2 regions of the Acidovorax sp. SRI_002 genome follow, and region 2 is predicted to be linked to the other one. Evidence: riboswitches for the same ligand, from Rfam matches in the RefSeq annotation. Region 2 holds a riboswitch; the other holds the start of a gene.

Region 1 (7,264 bases), on a different contig from region 2:
ATGCCATCGATCACGCCGATGATGTCGCTGATCTTGTTGCTGCTGGCGTTGATGTCCTGCATGGTGGCTACTACCCGGGACACCACTTCACCCCCACGTGCCGCGACCGCAGCGGCTGATGTGGCCATCTGGTTGGCCGTCTGCGCGGAGTCCGAGGTCTGCTTGACGGTGCTGGTCAGCTCCTCCATGCTGCTGGCCGTGCTTTGCAGGTTGCTGGCGGTGTCTTCGGTGCGGTGGGCCAGGTCGTTGTTGCCCTGCGCGATTTCGCTCGACGCGGTGGCGATGCTGTCGGTGGCGGCGCGCACGTCGGTGACCAGCTTGCGCAGCGAAGTGACCATGTGGGCGAGCCCGTCGAGCATCGAGCCTGGGTGGGCCGTGGGGATGTGTGTATCGAGATTGCCTTCGGCCACTTCCGACATGATCGCGATGGCGTCAGTGGGCTCTCCCCCGATCTGGCGCAGCACGGAGCGCGATACGAACAGGCCGATGGCCCCCACCACAAGAATCACCACCACCACCATGGCCAGGCTCGACAGCAGGGCCTTGCGCAGCAGCATGTCTACGTCATCGGTATACAGCCCCGAGCCCACCATCCAGTTCCAGCCGTCTACACGGACGATGTACTGGAGCTTGGGCACCGGGGTAGTCTGGTTGGGGCGGGCAAACATGGTGGGGACAAACGCTTTGCCATCCTTGCTGCTGCGCATGCCGTTCACCAGCAGGGCGATGATGTCCACCCCCGAGCCGTCCTTGACCTTGCCCAGCATGTTCTGCCCATCCCACTCGGGTTTGAAGGGGTGCATCACCCCCACGCCCTCGGTGGTCCAGATGTAGAAATACTCGGTCTTGCCCTCCGGGCCGCCATAGCGCGCAATGCGCAGGGCGTCCTTGGCGGCCTTTTGGGCCTCCTCCTGGGGCATGGCGCCGCTGGCGGCCTTGGCCTGGTAGGCGGCCACTATGCTGTGGGCGGACTGGACGGCGGTGGTCAGCAGCTCTTTTCGGGACTCGGTGATGAGTCGTCGCTCCTGCAGGAGGGAGGTGACGGCCATGATCAGCAGCGCGACAAGCGCAGTGCCGATCATGAGCATGATTTTCATTTTGAAGCTGAGCTTGCTCATGGGAGTCTCCTGGGGGGCATCTGTGGTGTGTTCATGTTGTATCTTTTCAAGGCCCTCTGGCCCCAAATTGTGCGGCGAACCCGGGGGCCTGCGCAGTAGGTGAAAACGCGGCGGTAGCTCTACGTACGGGCCCCAAGCGCTCCGGGCATGGCGTCTGCAAGGCAGGCAAGACCTCAGCCCGTGCGGGACAGGGCGCCAGAAACTAAAATGGCGGGATGCTCCAGCAACGCACCCTCAAGACACTGACCCGCGCCGTAGGCGTCGGGCTGCACAGCGGCCAGCGGGTCGAGTTGACCCTGCGGCCAGCGCAGCCGGACACGGGGATTGTCTTTCGGCGGGTGGATCTGCCACAGCCCGTGGACATCCCGATCCGCGCCGAGGCCGTGACGGACACCCGGCTGGCATCCACCATCGCGGTCGGCAATGCCAAGGTGCACACGGTGGAACACCTGATGTCGGCCTGTGCGGGGCTGGGGCTGGATAACCTTTATGTGGACATCACGGCCGAAGAGGTGCCTATCCTCGACGGATCTTCCGCATCTTTCGTTTTCCTGCTCCAGAGCGCAGGGGTCGAGCTGCAAAACGCGCCCAAGCGCTTCATCCGCGTCCTGCGGCCGGTGGAGGTCCGCGAGGGCGAGGGCGCCAATGCCAAATGGGCACGTTTGACGCCTTACCACGGCTACAAGCTCAGTTTCGAGATCGACTTTGACCACCCGGCCGTGGACTCCACCGGCCAGCGTGTGGAGTTTGACCTGGGGCAAGGCAACTACAGCCGCGACATTGCGCGCGCCCGCACCTTCGGCTTCACCCGCGATGTGGAGATGATGCGCTCCAACGGCCTGGCGCTGGGCGGCGGGCTCGATAACGCCATCGTGATGGACGACTACAAGGTGCTCAACAGCGACGGCCTGCGCTACGACGACGAGTTCGTGAAGCACAAGATCCTGGATGCGATGGGCGACCTCTACCTCATTGGCAAGCCCCTGCTGGCTGCTTACAGCGCTTTCCGCTCGGGTCACGCCATGAACAACCTCTTGCTGCGCGAGCTGCTGGCCCAGCGTGATGCCTGGGAGGTGGTCACCTTCGAGGATGAGCGCCAGGCCCCCACCGGCTTCGCGCAACCTGCGCGCGCCTGGTAGCACGCACATGTTGATCTTTCGCTGGCTGGCCATGCTGCTGCTTCTGGCGGCTGCCGTGTCGTTTGCGTTTTATGCTGGTACGGGGCAGGCGCGCTACAAGCGCCTGGGGCTCATCATCCTCAAGTGGACGGTGATTGCCGCCGTCTTTTTCTTTGCGGTGATCCTCATTGGCCGACTTGCGTGATGCGCGGGCTCTGCAACGCAGTTTTTTCTCTGGCCTATACTCGCGCCTGCTCCGGGGTGTGCTGATGCGCTGAGATGCAAGAGGCCTGAAGAAATTCAGGCCAGCTTGCGAACCCGACGAACTTGATCCGGTTCATACCGGCGGAAGAAGAGCCGACCTCCTTGTCCCCGTGCCCGCAGTCCCTGTGGGCACGTCATGCCCCAGGTGCTGCCGCCCCTGGGGGGCGCACAGGTCCATTCCGGAGCAGACCCCACCGCCACCGGAACCAGGAGACCTGCCCATGAACGCCCCCGATCCCATCGCTCGCGAGAAGTTTGCTGAATTGCTGGCGCTGACGCGCGAGCCCTTCCCCGCATCGCGCAAAGCCTATATCCCCGGCCAACTGCACACCGACCTGCGCGTGCCCGTGCGCGACATTGCGTTGACCAACGGCGAGCTGGTCAGCGTGTACGACACCTCCGGCCCCTACACCGACCCTGAAGCCGTGATCGACGTGCGCAAGGGCCTGGCCAGCGTGCGCGGGGGCTGGATCACCGGCCGTGGCGATGTGGAGCACTACGAAGGCCGCGCTCCCGTGGCGCTGGACGATGGGCAAAAGAGCGAAGACGCCACGCGCCTGGCCCAGCTGCGCGCCGAGGCCGCCGCCCTGCAGCGCAAGCCCCTGCGCGCCAAGGCCGGTGCCAACGTCACGCAGATGCACTACGCCAAGAAAGGCATCATCACGCCCGAGATGGAGTACGTGGCCATCCGCGAAAACGGCAAGCGCGAGTGGATGGAGCAGTACATGGCTGACGCAGGCCGCGAGCAGCGCCTGATGGGCAACCCGATGGGTGCCAGCATCCCGCGCATCATCACCCCCGAATTCGTGCGCGACGAAGTGGCCCGGGGCCGCGCCATCATCCCCGCCAACATCAACCACCCCGAAGTGGAGCCGATGGCAATCGGCCGCAATTTTCTGGTCAAGATCAACGCCAACATCGGCAACTCGGCCGTCACGTCGAGCATTGAAGAAGAGGTGGAAAAGCTCGTGTGGGCGATCCGCTGGGGTGCCGACAACGTGATGGATCTGTCCACCGGCAAGAACATCCACACCACACGCGACTGGATCGTGCGCAACTCGCCGGTGCCGATTGGCACGGTGCCGATCTACCAGGCGCTCGAAAAGGTGGGCGGCGTGGCCGAAGACCTGACCTGGGAAATCTTCCGCGACACGCTGATCGAGCAGGCCGAGCAGGGTGTGGACTACTTCACCATCCATGCCGGCGTGCGCCTGGCCTACATCCACCTCACGGCGCAGCGGCGCACGGGCATCGTCTCGCGCGGCGGCTCCATCATGGCCAAGTGGTGCATGGCACACCACCGCGAGAGCTTCTTGTACGAGCACTTCGAGGACATCTGCGACATCATGAAGGCGTACGACGTGTCGTTCAGCCTGGGCGATGGCCTGCGTCCCGGCTGCGCGTCTGACGCCAATGACGAAGCGCAATTCGCCGAGCTGCACACGCTGGGCGAACTCACGCAAGTGGCCTGGAAGCACGACGTGCAGACCATGATCGAAGGCCCCGGCCATGTGCCCATGCACATGATCCAGGCCAACATGACCGAGCAGCTCAAGACCTGCCACGAAGCGCCGTTCTACACCCTGGGCCCGTTGACCATCGACATTGCACCCGGCTACGACCACATTGCCAGCGCGATTGGCGCGGCCATGATCGGCTGGATGGGCACGGCCATGCTGTGCTACGTGACGCCCAAGGAGCACTTGGGCCTGCCCGACCGTGATGACGTGAAGCAGGGCATCATTGCCTACAAGATCGCCGCCCACGCGGCCGATGTGGCCAAGGGTCACCCGTGTGCCCGCTCGCGTGACGATGCGCTGAGCCAGGCGCGCTTCGACTTCCGCTGGCAAGACCAGTTCAACCTGGGCCTGGATCCGGAAACAGCGAAGGAGTACCACGACGAAACCCTGCCCAAGGACTCGGCCAAGGTGGCGCATTTCTGCTCGATGTGCGGCCCCAAGTTCTGCTCGATGAAGATCACGCAGGAAGTGCGTGACTTTGCAAAGCAAAAGGGTGTGGCCGAGGCTGAAGCCCTGGCCCAGGGCATGCAGACCAAGGCGGCAGAGTTTCAGAAGAGCGGGGGCGAGTTGTACATCCCCCTGAAGCCCGTTTGAGAACAGTGCAATAAGCGCAGCTACTGGCCCCGAGGATTCCCTGAAACAGGGCCTCGGGGCCGTGCTTACCCTGTGCGGTGGATAGCCCCGCCCGGCATATAGTCCCGCCCACCCCCGGTTCAGAAGACCGGGAGGAAGGGCGTGTGGCACTAAATTTGCTATGCTGAGTTACCTGTTAAAAAATGTAAGGAAGAGCCATGAATGCTCTCGGCCGCTTCTCTATCCGCACACGTCTTTACTTCGGAACCGTTTTTTCGCTGATTCTTCTGATCGTCATTGGCGCCATGGGCTATGTGGCCCTGGACCGCACCCGGGGCACATTGCAAGAGCTGTTTTCGCAGCGGGTGCAAACCCTGACCGATATGTCCGACCTGCGCACGACCCTGGGTGACCTGCGCCGGACCGAAAAAGACATCATCATCAATTTCAACAACTCGGTCGAGGTCTCTGCCCTGCGCGAGTCCTGGGCCAAGACCCTGGCTGCCCTGCGCAAGAGCCTGGCCGAGGTGCGCCAGGTGCAGTCGGGCGATGCAGAGTTTGTGGCCTCCATCGACAAATCCCTGGACGAGATCAAGCAGTACGAAACCGGCATTGCCCCCATCTTCGAGAAGATCGAGGGGGCGCAGCTCGATGGTGCGGGGGGCGGTGCCTACGCCGACCGCCTGAAGGTCCACATGGAGGCCACCGACAAGCTGTTCTCCAGCCTGGCCAGCGCGGCCCGCTCGCAGATGGACGAGGCCCGTGCGGGGGTTGAATCGCGCACTTCCACCATGTCGGCGTTGATTGGCATCGGGCTGGTGCTGGGGTTGGCGGTGCTCATTCCGCTCACCTTCTTCAGCGTGCGCTCCATCACCAAGTCGCTGGGGCAGGCGCAGGAACTGGCCGACCGCATTGCCAGTGGTGACCTCTCTCGCGATGTGGCGGCCATGAACCAGGACGAGGTGGGCCAGCTGGTGTCGGCCATGGGCCGCATGCAGGACGCCTTGCGGGGCCTGGTGCGCCAGGTGCAGGACGCGGCAGGCAACATCACCACCGCCAGTTCCGAGATCGCCAGCGGCAACCATGACCTGAGCCACCGCACCGAGCAGACCGCGGCCAATCTGGAGGAAACCGCTTCGTCCATGGAGCTGCTGACCAGCACCGTGCAGCAAAGCGCCCAGTCCTCCCGCCAGGCCAGCGACTTCGCTTCGTCGGCCGCCGAAGTGGCCGCACGCGGTGGTGCCGTGGTGTCCCAGGTGGTGACCACCATGGACCAGATCACCACCAGCTCGCGCAAGATTGCCGACATCACCGGTGTCATCGACTCCATTGCCTTCCAGACCAACATCCTCGCGCTCAACGCGGCCGTGGAAGCCGCGCGTGCCGGTGAACAGGGCCGGGGCTTTGCCGTAGTGGCCAGCGAGGTGCGCAACCTCGCGCAGCGCAGCGCCGAGGCGGCCAAGGAGATCAAGGGTCTGATCGGTTCGTCGGTGGAACGCGTCGAAGATGGATCGCGCCTGGTCAGCCAGGCCGGGCAGACCATGACCGAGATTGTCAGCAGCGTGCGCCGGGTGTCTGACATCATTGCCGAGATCACAGCCTCGTCGGCCGAGCAAAGTGACAACATCGGCCAGATCAGTCAGTCCGTGAGCCAGCTCGACCAGATGACGCAGCAGAACGCCGCGCTGGTGGAAGAGTCCACCGCTGCCTCTGAATCGCTGCGCGAACAGGCGCTGCACCTGAGCAGTGCGGTCAGCCAGTTCAAGCTGCAGGACGGCGGGGCTCCTGCACCCTCAGTCTTCAGCGCGGCAGCGGCGCCCGCTGCGCCAGCCGTGGCCCAGGCGCAGCGCAGGCCTGCGCTGCGCATACGTTAATTTTGAGCATTTTTGACCGCTAGGGACCCTCTGCACGAATCACCGCGCCGTGTGCATCTGCGGTCTCGGGCGGTCTGCCGCGTTGCAAAACCTCGCAATAGCTACGGCTATTGCTGCGTTTTGCGCCTTGCAGCCCATCACGATCCGCAGCGCACACTTGCCGCTCGATTCGTGCAGAGGATCCCTAGCGCTTATCTATTAAGCGCTAGTTGCTATCAAAATAATATCAAACTGGCCTCTGCGGCTGGCTAGTCCCGCGTCACCCGCAGCACTTCCTCGCGGCTGGTGATGCCTGCTGCAATCAGCCGTTCCCCATCCTCGCGCATCAGCGCCATGCCGTCGGCCAGCGCGGCGGTGCGGATGTCGGCTTCGGACGCCTGGTTGTGGATTTGCGCGCGGATCGCGTCGGTGGTCACCAGCAACTCGAACACACCGGTGCGGCCCGTGTAGCCCGTCTGGCCGCAGTGCTCGCACCCGCTGCCGTGGCAATGGCTGCAGTATTTGCGCACCAGCCGCTGGGCCAGCACGCCGAGCAGGGACGACGACAACAGGAACGGCTCCACCCCCATGTCGGTCAGCCGCGTGACGGCGCTGGCTGCGTCGTTGGTGTGCAGCGTGGCCAGCACCAGGTGGCCCGTGAGTGAGGCCTGGATGGCGATCTGTGCGGTTTCGAAGTCGCGGATTTCGCCGATCATGATGATGTCCGGGTCCTGGCGCAGGATGGCGCGCAGGGCCTTGGCAAAGGTCAGCTCGATCTTGCTGTTGACCTGCGTTTGCCCCACCCCGGGCAGCTCGTA
Region 2 (7,264 bases):
CGTGCTGCAGGACCACCTCGCCGGGGTGCAGCGCCAGGGCGAGACCGACCTGGCGCTGCTGACCGACGGCCTCAGCGCCGAGCGCGAACAGGGCATCACTATCGACGTGGCCTACCGCTACTTCGCCACCGAAGAGCGCAAGTTCATCATCGGCGACGCGCCCGGCCACGAGCAATACACCCGCAACATGGTCACGGCCGCATCGAGCGCTGATGCAGCCGTGGTGCTGGTCGATGCCACCAAGCTCGACTGGAAGAACCCCGGCCTGGCCCTGCTGCCCCAAACCCGCCGCCACAGCCTGCTGGCCCACCTGCTGCGCGTGCACTCGCTGGTGTTTGCCGTCAACAAGCTCGACGCGGTGGAAGACCCCGCGCTGGCGTGGCAGCACATCCAGGGCGCGTTGCAATCCTTTGCCCAAGCGGCAGGCATCACCGTGCGCGCCATGGTGCCGGTGTCGGCCCTCAAGGGCTGGAACGTGGTGGACGCCCATGCGGGCTGGTGCGGCTATGACGGCCCCACGCTGCTTCAGGTGCTGGAAGCACTGCCCAACACCCCCGCAGACTCAGCGCTGGCACCGGCCTTCCCGGTGCAGTGGGTCGAGAAGTTCTCGTCGTCCTCCGACACCTCGCAAGGCCGCCGTGTGTTCTGGGGCCGCGTGGCTGCGGGCAGCTTTGCGCCCGGCACCGCTGTACAGATCTTCCCCAGCGGCCAGCTGGCGACCGTGGCGCAAGTGCTGGACCATGCCCGTCGCCCCAAGGACGTGCCCGCAGGCACCAGCGCCGGCATCATCCTGGACCGCGAGGTGGATGTCTCGCGGGGCGACTGGATTCTGGCGGCGCCTGCCGTCGCCACCCCCGCCGAAGACGACTTCGACACGCCCGCCAGCGTGCCTGCATGGCCCGCCAGCCGCGAGCTGCGCACCACGGTGGCCTGGATGGACGACGAGCCCCTGGTCGCAGGCCGCGTGTACTGGGCGCTGCACGGCCACCGCTGGGTCAAGGCCAAGGTGAAAGCCGTGGTGCACAAGCTCAACATCAACACGCTGGCCGAAGAAGCCGCCACCCAGCTGGACCCCAATGCCATCGGCCATGTCGACCTGCTGCTGCAAGAGGCGATTCCGGCCGCCCCCTTTGGCAAAGCCCGGGTGCTCGGATCGCTGATCCTGGTGGACACCGCGAGCCACAAAACGGCCGGTGCCGTGCTGGTCAACTGATCTAGATCAGCGCCCGGAACCCCAGTCACCCCATCGGGGTGAGGGACCCTGTAACCAAAGGTCGGTGAAAGCTTCTAAAATTGAGGGTTTTCACCGACCCACACAACTCCTGTCATGACCCACGTCGTCTCCGAAAACTGCATCAAGTGCAAGTACACCGATTGTGTGGACGTGTGCCCCGTGGACTGCTTCCGCGAAGGCCCGAACATGCTTGTCATCGACCCCGATGAATGCATCGACTGCGCCGTCTGCATCCCCGAATGCCCGGCCAACGCCATCTTTGCCGAAGAAGATCTGCCGGCCGACCAGATTGCTTTCATCAAGCTCAACGCCGACCTGGCCTTTGCCGACGGCTGGAAGAGCATCACCAAGCGCAAGCCGGCGCTGCCCGACGCCGACGAATGGAACGGCAAGCCGGGCAAGGTCAACGAACTGGTCAAGTGACCCCCCTGAGTCGCTTCGCGCCATCCCCCAAGGGGGACGCCACCAGTGGCCTGGCAAAGCCAGTTCCACGGTGGAACAGGTCTTTGGCAGCGCCAGTTTCGGGCGCTGTGCGCGTGGCTTGAGCATGATTCAAGAAACCGACGCTGTCGTCATCGGCGCGGGGCCCGTGGGCCTGTTCCAGGTCTTCCAGCTGGGCCTGCAAGGCATCACAGCCCATGTCATCGACGCCCTGCCCCATGCGGGCGGCCAGTGCGTCGAGCTGTACGGCGACAAACCCATCTACGACATCCCGGGCATCCCGGTCTCCACCGGGCGTGAGCTGGCCGCTTTGCTGCTTCAGCAGATTGCGCCGTTCAAGACCCAGTGGCACCTGAACACGCTGGTGTCCGCACTCACCGTGCAGGCCGATGGGCGCCTGCTGGTCGAAACCTCCCAGGGCGCACAACTGCTGGCCCGCACGGTGTTCATTGCTGCCGGTGTGGGCGCCTTTGTGCCACGCACGCTCAAGGTGGACGGCATCGAGCGCTTTGTGGGCGCCCAGGTCCACTACCAGAACCTGCCCGCCACGGCCCACGTAGCCGGGCTCCATGTGGTCGTGCACGGCGGCGACGAGCCCGCCGTGGCCCGCGCCGTGGAACTGGCCGAGCAAGGCCAGGCCGCACGCGTCAGCCTGCTGCACCGCCGCGATGTGTTTCACGCCCCGAATGCTCTGCTGCAGCGCCTGCAGCAACTGCGCGATGCGGGCCGAATCCATGTCGAGTCTGCGCAGATCACCGGCATTGAAACCGCTGGCGACCAGCTGACGGCCTTGCAGGTGGTGGACGCCGATGGCAGCACCCGCGCCCTGGCGCTGGACCTGCTGGTGGCCGTGCTGGGTATCTCGCCCCGCCTCGGGCCCATTGCGGACTGGGGTTTGGCCATGGACCGCAAACAGCTGGTGGTGGACACCGAAGCCTTCCGCACCAGCGTGCCCGGCATCTACGCCGTGGGCGACATCAACACCTACCCCGGCAAACGCAAGCTCATCCTGTGCGGCTTCCACGAAGCCACGCTGGCGGCTTTTGGTGCGGCCGAGGTGCTCAAGGGCGACAAGGTGGCGCTGCAATACACCACCACCAGTCCACGGCTGCACCAGTTGCTGGGTGTCGCACCGTTATCGGCACCTTCTGCCGCCGTGTAGTCCCGGCGGGCCAGGGTTCGTCACTTCGTGCCCAAACGACGCGCCCACAAATAAGCACAAAATGTCCAAAAGGCGCGCAAGCGCCCGGCACGATGGTGTCTCCATCCACCCACCAGGAGCACGCCATGAGCCAACAACCCCTTCAATCCATCTGGGACGCCTACACCGCGTCGTGGAAGACCGATTCGGTCGCGGACCGCACAGCCCTTTTTACCCAGTCCCTCGACCCCGCCTGCACCTACAACGACCCGCTGGCCACAGCCCAGGGCTGGGACCAATTGACGGCCTACATGGACAACTTTCACAGCCAGGTGCCCGGCGGGCATTTTGTGACCCACTATTTCGCCAGCCACAACCAGCAGAGCATCGCCAAATGGAACATGGTGGATGGCAGTGGGCAGGTGATCGGGGAAGGCGTGAGCTACGGCCGGTACAACGACCAGAACCGTCTAGTGGCCATGACCGGTTTCTTTGAAACCCCTTGAACCGACGCCGCCGTGCTTTATCTCCGGCAAATCCAGGAGGGCATCGATTTCATCGAGGCCCATCTCGAATCCGATATCCAGCTTTCCGAGGTGGCACGGGCTGCGGGGATGAGCCAGTGGCACTTCCAGCGGATCTTCAAGGCGCTGACCAACGAAACCCTCAAGACCTACATCCGCTCGCGCCGGTTCTCGCGGGCGCTGGAGCAGTTGACCAACACGCGGCTGAGCGTGCTCGATATTGCGCTGGCGTCCGGGTACGAGACGCAGGAGAGTTTCACGCGCGCGTTCCGCGATTGCTTTCGGCTCACGCCGTCGCAGTACCGCAAGATGGGCAACCGCTCGCTGTTCGTGCGCAAGATCCGGTTCGACGAAAGCTACCTCGCGCACATTCACCACAACATTTCCCTGGAACCCGACATCCAGCAGCAGCCCGCCATGCAATTGGTCGGGCTGCCCACCGACTACTACGGCATCGATTCCGAAAAAAACAACCTGGGCCAGAAACTGCCGCCCCTGTGGGCGAAGTTTCTGCCCCGGTTGGGCGAGATTGCGAACACCGTGCCCGGGGTCTGCTATGGCGTCGTGGCCCCGGCGGGGCCGCACACGGAAGAGCTGCGCTACCTGGCGTGCATCGAAGTGAGTGGCCCCGGTGCACTGCCACCGGGCATGGAGGCCATGGAAATCCCCGCATCCACCTATGCATGCTTCACCCACCGGGGTCCTGCCCAGAACGTCGATGCGACGGTGAACTACATCTACTCCAGCTGGCTGCTGTCGGCCAGCCAGTCGCACAGCCTGGGACCGGATCTGGAAATCTACGGCTCGCAATACCACCCGACGTCCGCGGACTCCGTGATGCACTACGCCATCCCCATCACCCAGGCCGGGCGCTGACCCACCCTCTACAATGGCAACCGCGCTCCTTCGGGCGCGCCATCGCTAGGGGTGTCGAGACCGGCCTGCCGGAACCGACTGAGAGAGTCCCTTTGAACCTGATTGAGATCATCCTCGCGCAGGGAAGCACGTCCGCTTTGGCCCAGCCCTGAATGAAATGACTTTGGGGCGCGCTGGCGGGCCGCCCCTGCTCTGTACTGCCACGGAGCCATCCATGTCCTCATCGCCCGCCGCGCCTTCCCACAACGAAGCGCTGGCCCCCGTCTCCCCCGACCGCCGCGTCTTCCAGTGGCATGACCACGCCTCGCTCTGGTTCAGCCTGGGCGTGGGCTTGCTGGTCATGCAGGTGGGTGCGTACCTGATGCCCGCGTTGGGCACCAAAGAAGCCCTCATCGCCATCGTGGCCGGCTCCATCGTGGGCGCGGGCCTGCTGGGCTGGGTGGCCAAGCTGGGCTGCGACAGCGGCCTGGCCAGTGCGGGGCTGATGCACGCCGTGTATGGCCGCACCTTTGCCAGCCTGCCCATCATCCTGAACATCGTGCAGCTGGTGGGCTGGGGCACGTTCGAGCTGGTGGTGATGCGCGATGCCACCGTGGCCATCGGCCAACAATCAGGGGCCATGGCCGGTTCCCACTGGCCGGTGCTGGCGACGCTGCTGTGGGGCGGCGTGGTGATGCTGCTGATCAGCGGCTCCATGGTGCAGCTGGTGCGCAAGGTGATTGCGCGCGTGGCGCTGCCGCTCGTGGTGTTGTCGCTGCTATGGCTGTCGTGGCAGTTTTTGTCGCTGGCGCAGGCCCAGGGGTTTGATGCGCTGTGGAACCGCCAGGGCGCGGGCGGCATGGGAGTGCTCCCTGCGCTGGATCTGGTGATCGCCATGCCCATTTCGTGGCTGCCACTGGTGGCCGACTATGCGCGCCACGGCAAGAACGGCGGCTCCGCGTTGCGTGGCACCTGGCTGGGTTACGCGCTGGCCAACATGTGGTGCTACTCGCTGGGTGTGCTGGTGGCGCTGACCTTGCCCAGCAAGGATCTGGTGCAGGCGCTGCTGCTGGCCCAGGGCGGGCTGATTGCGCTGTCGCTGATCCTGATCGACGAGGTGGACAACGCCTATGGCGACACGTATTCGGGCGCGGTGTCGGCCCACAGCCTGCTGCCGCGCTGGGACGTGCGCAAGTGGGGCCTGGCCATGGCGGCGGTATGCACAGGCCTTGCGCTGGTCTTGCCCATGCACAGCCTGGAGCCGTTTTTGTTGCTGCTCAGCTCGGTGTTTGTGCCGCTGTTTGGCGTGATCCTGGGACGGCTGGCGTTTGGCACCGATGCACCTGCACTGCTGGCAGCGGCGCGCAAGGTGAATGCGGCGCCCGTGGCGATCTGGCTGGTGGGGATTGCCGTCTACCACCTGGCTCCCAAGGTGCTGCCGGGTGCGGGCTCGGCGCTGCCGGCACTGGCGTTCAGCTTTTTGCTGGCCTGGGCCACACGGCCACGGGGCCGTTGAATAGCTATCGAATTGTGAGCTGCTAGCGCTTACCAGATAAGCGCCAGCGGCCAAAAACACTTAAATTTCTACAGCACCAACTGCGCCACAGGCGCATAGCAGTGGTTGAGCGGGCCGTGGCCGCGGCCGGTGGTCACATCAGCCCCTGCGGCGATGGCGCCCAGAATGTAGGCGCGTGCGCGCTCCACCGCCTGCTGCAAGGGCAGGCCCTGCGCCAGGTGGGCCGCAATGGCCGACGACAGGGTGCAGCCGGTGCCGTGCCCGTTGGGCGTGGCAATGCGTGCAGACTCCAGCCGCTGCCGCACACCGCTGCGGGTGGCCAGAACGTCCACCACCCAGTCTCCAGGCAGGTGGCCGCCCTTGAGCAGCGCCGCACGTGCACCCAGAGCGCACAGTGCCTGCGCGGCTTCGTCCAGCGTTTCCACGCCCTTGATGCTGCGCCCCAGCAGCCAGCCGGCCTCGTCCAGGTTGGGGGTGATCACCTCGGCCAGTGGAAACAGCTCCTGCACCAGCACGCTCACGGTTTCTGAAGCGATGAGCCGGTCGCCACTGGTGGCCACCATCACGGGGTCGAGCACCACGTGCGGCAGCTGGTAGGTGCGGATGGCATCGGCCACCACACGCACCACCTCGGGCGAATGCAGCATGCCGATCTTGACCGCATCCACGCCAATGTCCTGCACCACGGCGTCGATCTGGGCCTTGAGCATCTCGGGCGGAATGCCGTGGATGCCCGTCACGCCGCAGGTGTTCTGCGCGGTGATGGCCGTGATGGCCGTCATTCCGTAACAGCCCAGGGCGCTGAAGGTCTTGAGGTCGGCCTGGATGCCCGCCCCGCCGCCGCTGTCAGAACCGGCAATGGAAAGCACGCGCACATAGTGGCGCGCTGCGGAGGTCGGTGGGGTCAATGAAGTCATGGCAAAAATTATGGCCTATGCGTTAGCGCAAAAAGAGCGACCAAGGGTTGTGCTGTAATTGATTTTTTCCGGACGAAACAGGGGTGTCCCTCCGTTCAGAACCTGATCAGGTTCTTCGGTGTGCGACTGAGAAATACCCTGGGGCTCGCACGCAGCGCTGCATGGCACTGCCTGCAACGTGGCCCCGCTACCCGATCCAGGTCATGCTGGCGTGGGGAGTTTCCAAGAGCGGCGCTGCCCCCGTTTTGTCCATGGTTGCCAGCCAACACGGACACACCGACGGACCTATGCCACTTCAACCCTCTTCTTTTGCGATTCTGGGCGCGGGCCTCATGGGCCGCCTGCTTGCGGTGGAGCTGGCCCGCCAGGGTCACCGTGTGGACATCTACGACGCGGGCAGCCCGGCCGCCGAACATTCGGCCGCGACCGTGGCCGCCGCCATGCTGGCGCCGCTGGCCGAATCGGCCATCACCGAGCCCGGCGTGGTACGCATGGGCCACCACGCCCTCACCCGCTGGCCGCAACTGCTGGCGGCGCTGGCCGAGCCCGTGTTCTTCCAGCAGGCCGGCACGCTCATCGTGTGGCACCGGCAGGACGTGGCCGAAGCCCAGCGGCTCACGCGCCAGCTGGAGGCCA

Evidence for each region. A riboswitch is a leader RNA that binds a small molecule or an ion and turns the genes downstream of it on or off. The one in region 2 is predicted to bind thiamine pyrophosphate.
Region 1: it holds a riboswitch for thiamine pyrophosphate, as region 2 does, so the genes downstream of both, thiC (phosphomethylpyrimidine synthase ThiC) here and AC2YJX_RS19980 (purine-cytosine permease family protein) in region 2, are expected to answer to the same signal.

What each region holds. Positions count from the first base shown of each region.
Region 1 is NZ_JBYCZW010000006.1:478,343-485,606, forward strand. It holds gene AC2YJX_RS19075 (methyl-accepting chemotaxis protein) at 1-1,118, opposite strand, end outside; gene lpxC (UDP-3-O-acyl-N-acetylglucosamine deacetylase) at 1,334-2,257, shown strand; gene AC2YJX_RS19085 (hypothetical protein) at 2,265-2,441, shown strand; TPP riboswitch at 2,484-2,607, shown strand; gene thiC (phosphomethylpyrimidine synthase ThiC) at 2,722-4,614, shown strand; gene AC2YJX_RS19095 (methyl-accepting chemotaxis protein) at 4,812-6,467, shown strand; gene AC2YJX_RS19100 (GspE/PulE family protein) at 6,716-7,264, opposite strand, start outside.
Region 2 is NZ_JBYCZW010000007.1:148,169-155,432, reverse strand. It holds gene AC2YJX_RS20005 (sulfate adenylyltransferase subunit 1) at 1-1,213, shown strand, start outside; gene fdxA (ferredoxin FdxA) at 1,328-1,657, shown strand; gene AC2YJX_RS19995 (NAD(P)/FAD-dependent oxidoreductase) at 1,782-2,837, shown strand; gene AC2YJX_RS19990 (nuclear transport factor 2 family protein) at 2,963-3,322, shown strand; gene AC2YJX_RS19985 (GyrI-like domain-containing protein) at 3,335-4,216, shown strand; TPP riboswitch at 4,254-4,358, shown strand; gene AC2YJX_RS19980 (purine-cytosine permease family protein) at 4,431-5,711, shown strand; gene thiD (bifunctional hydroxymethylpyrimidine kinase/phosphomethylpyrimidine kinase) at 5,780-6,628, opposite strand; gene thiO (glycine oxidase ThiO) at 6,916-7,264, shown strand, end outside.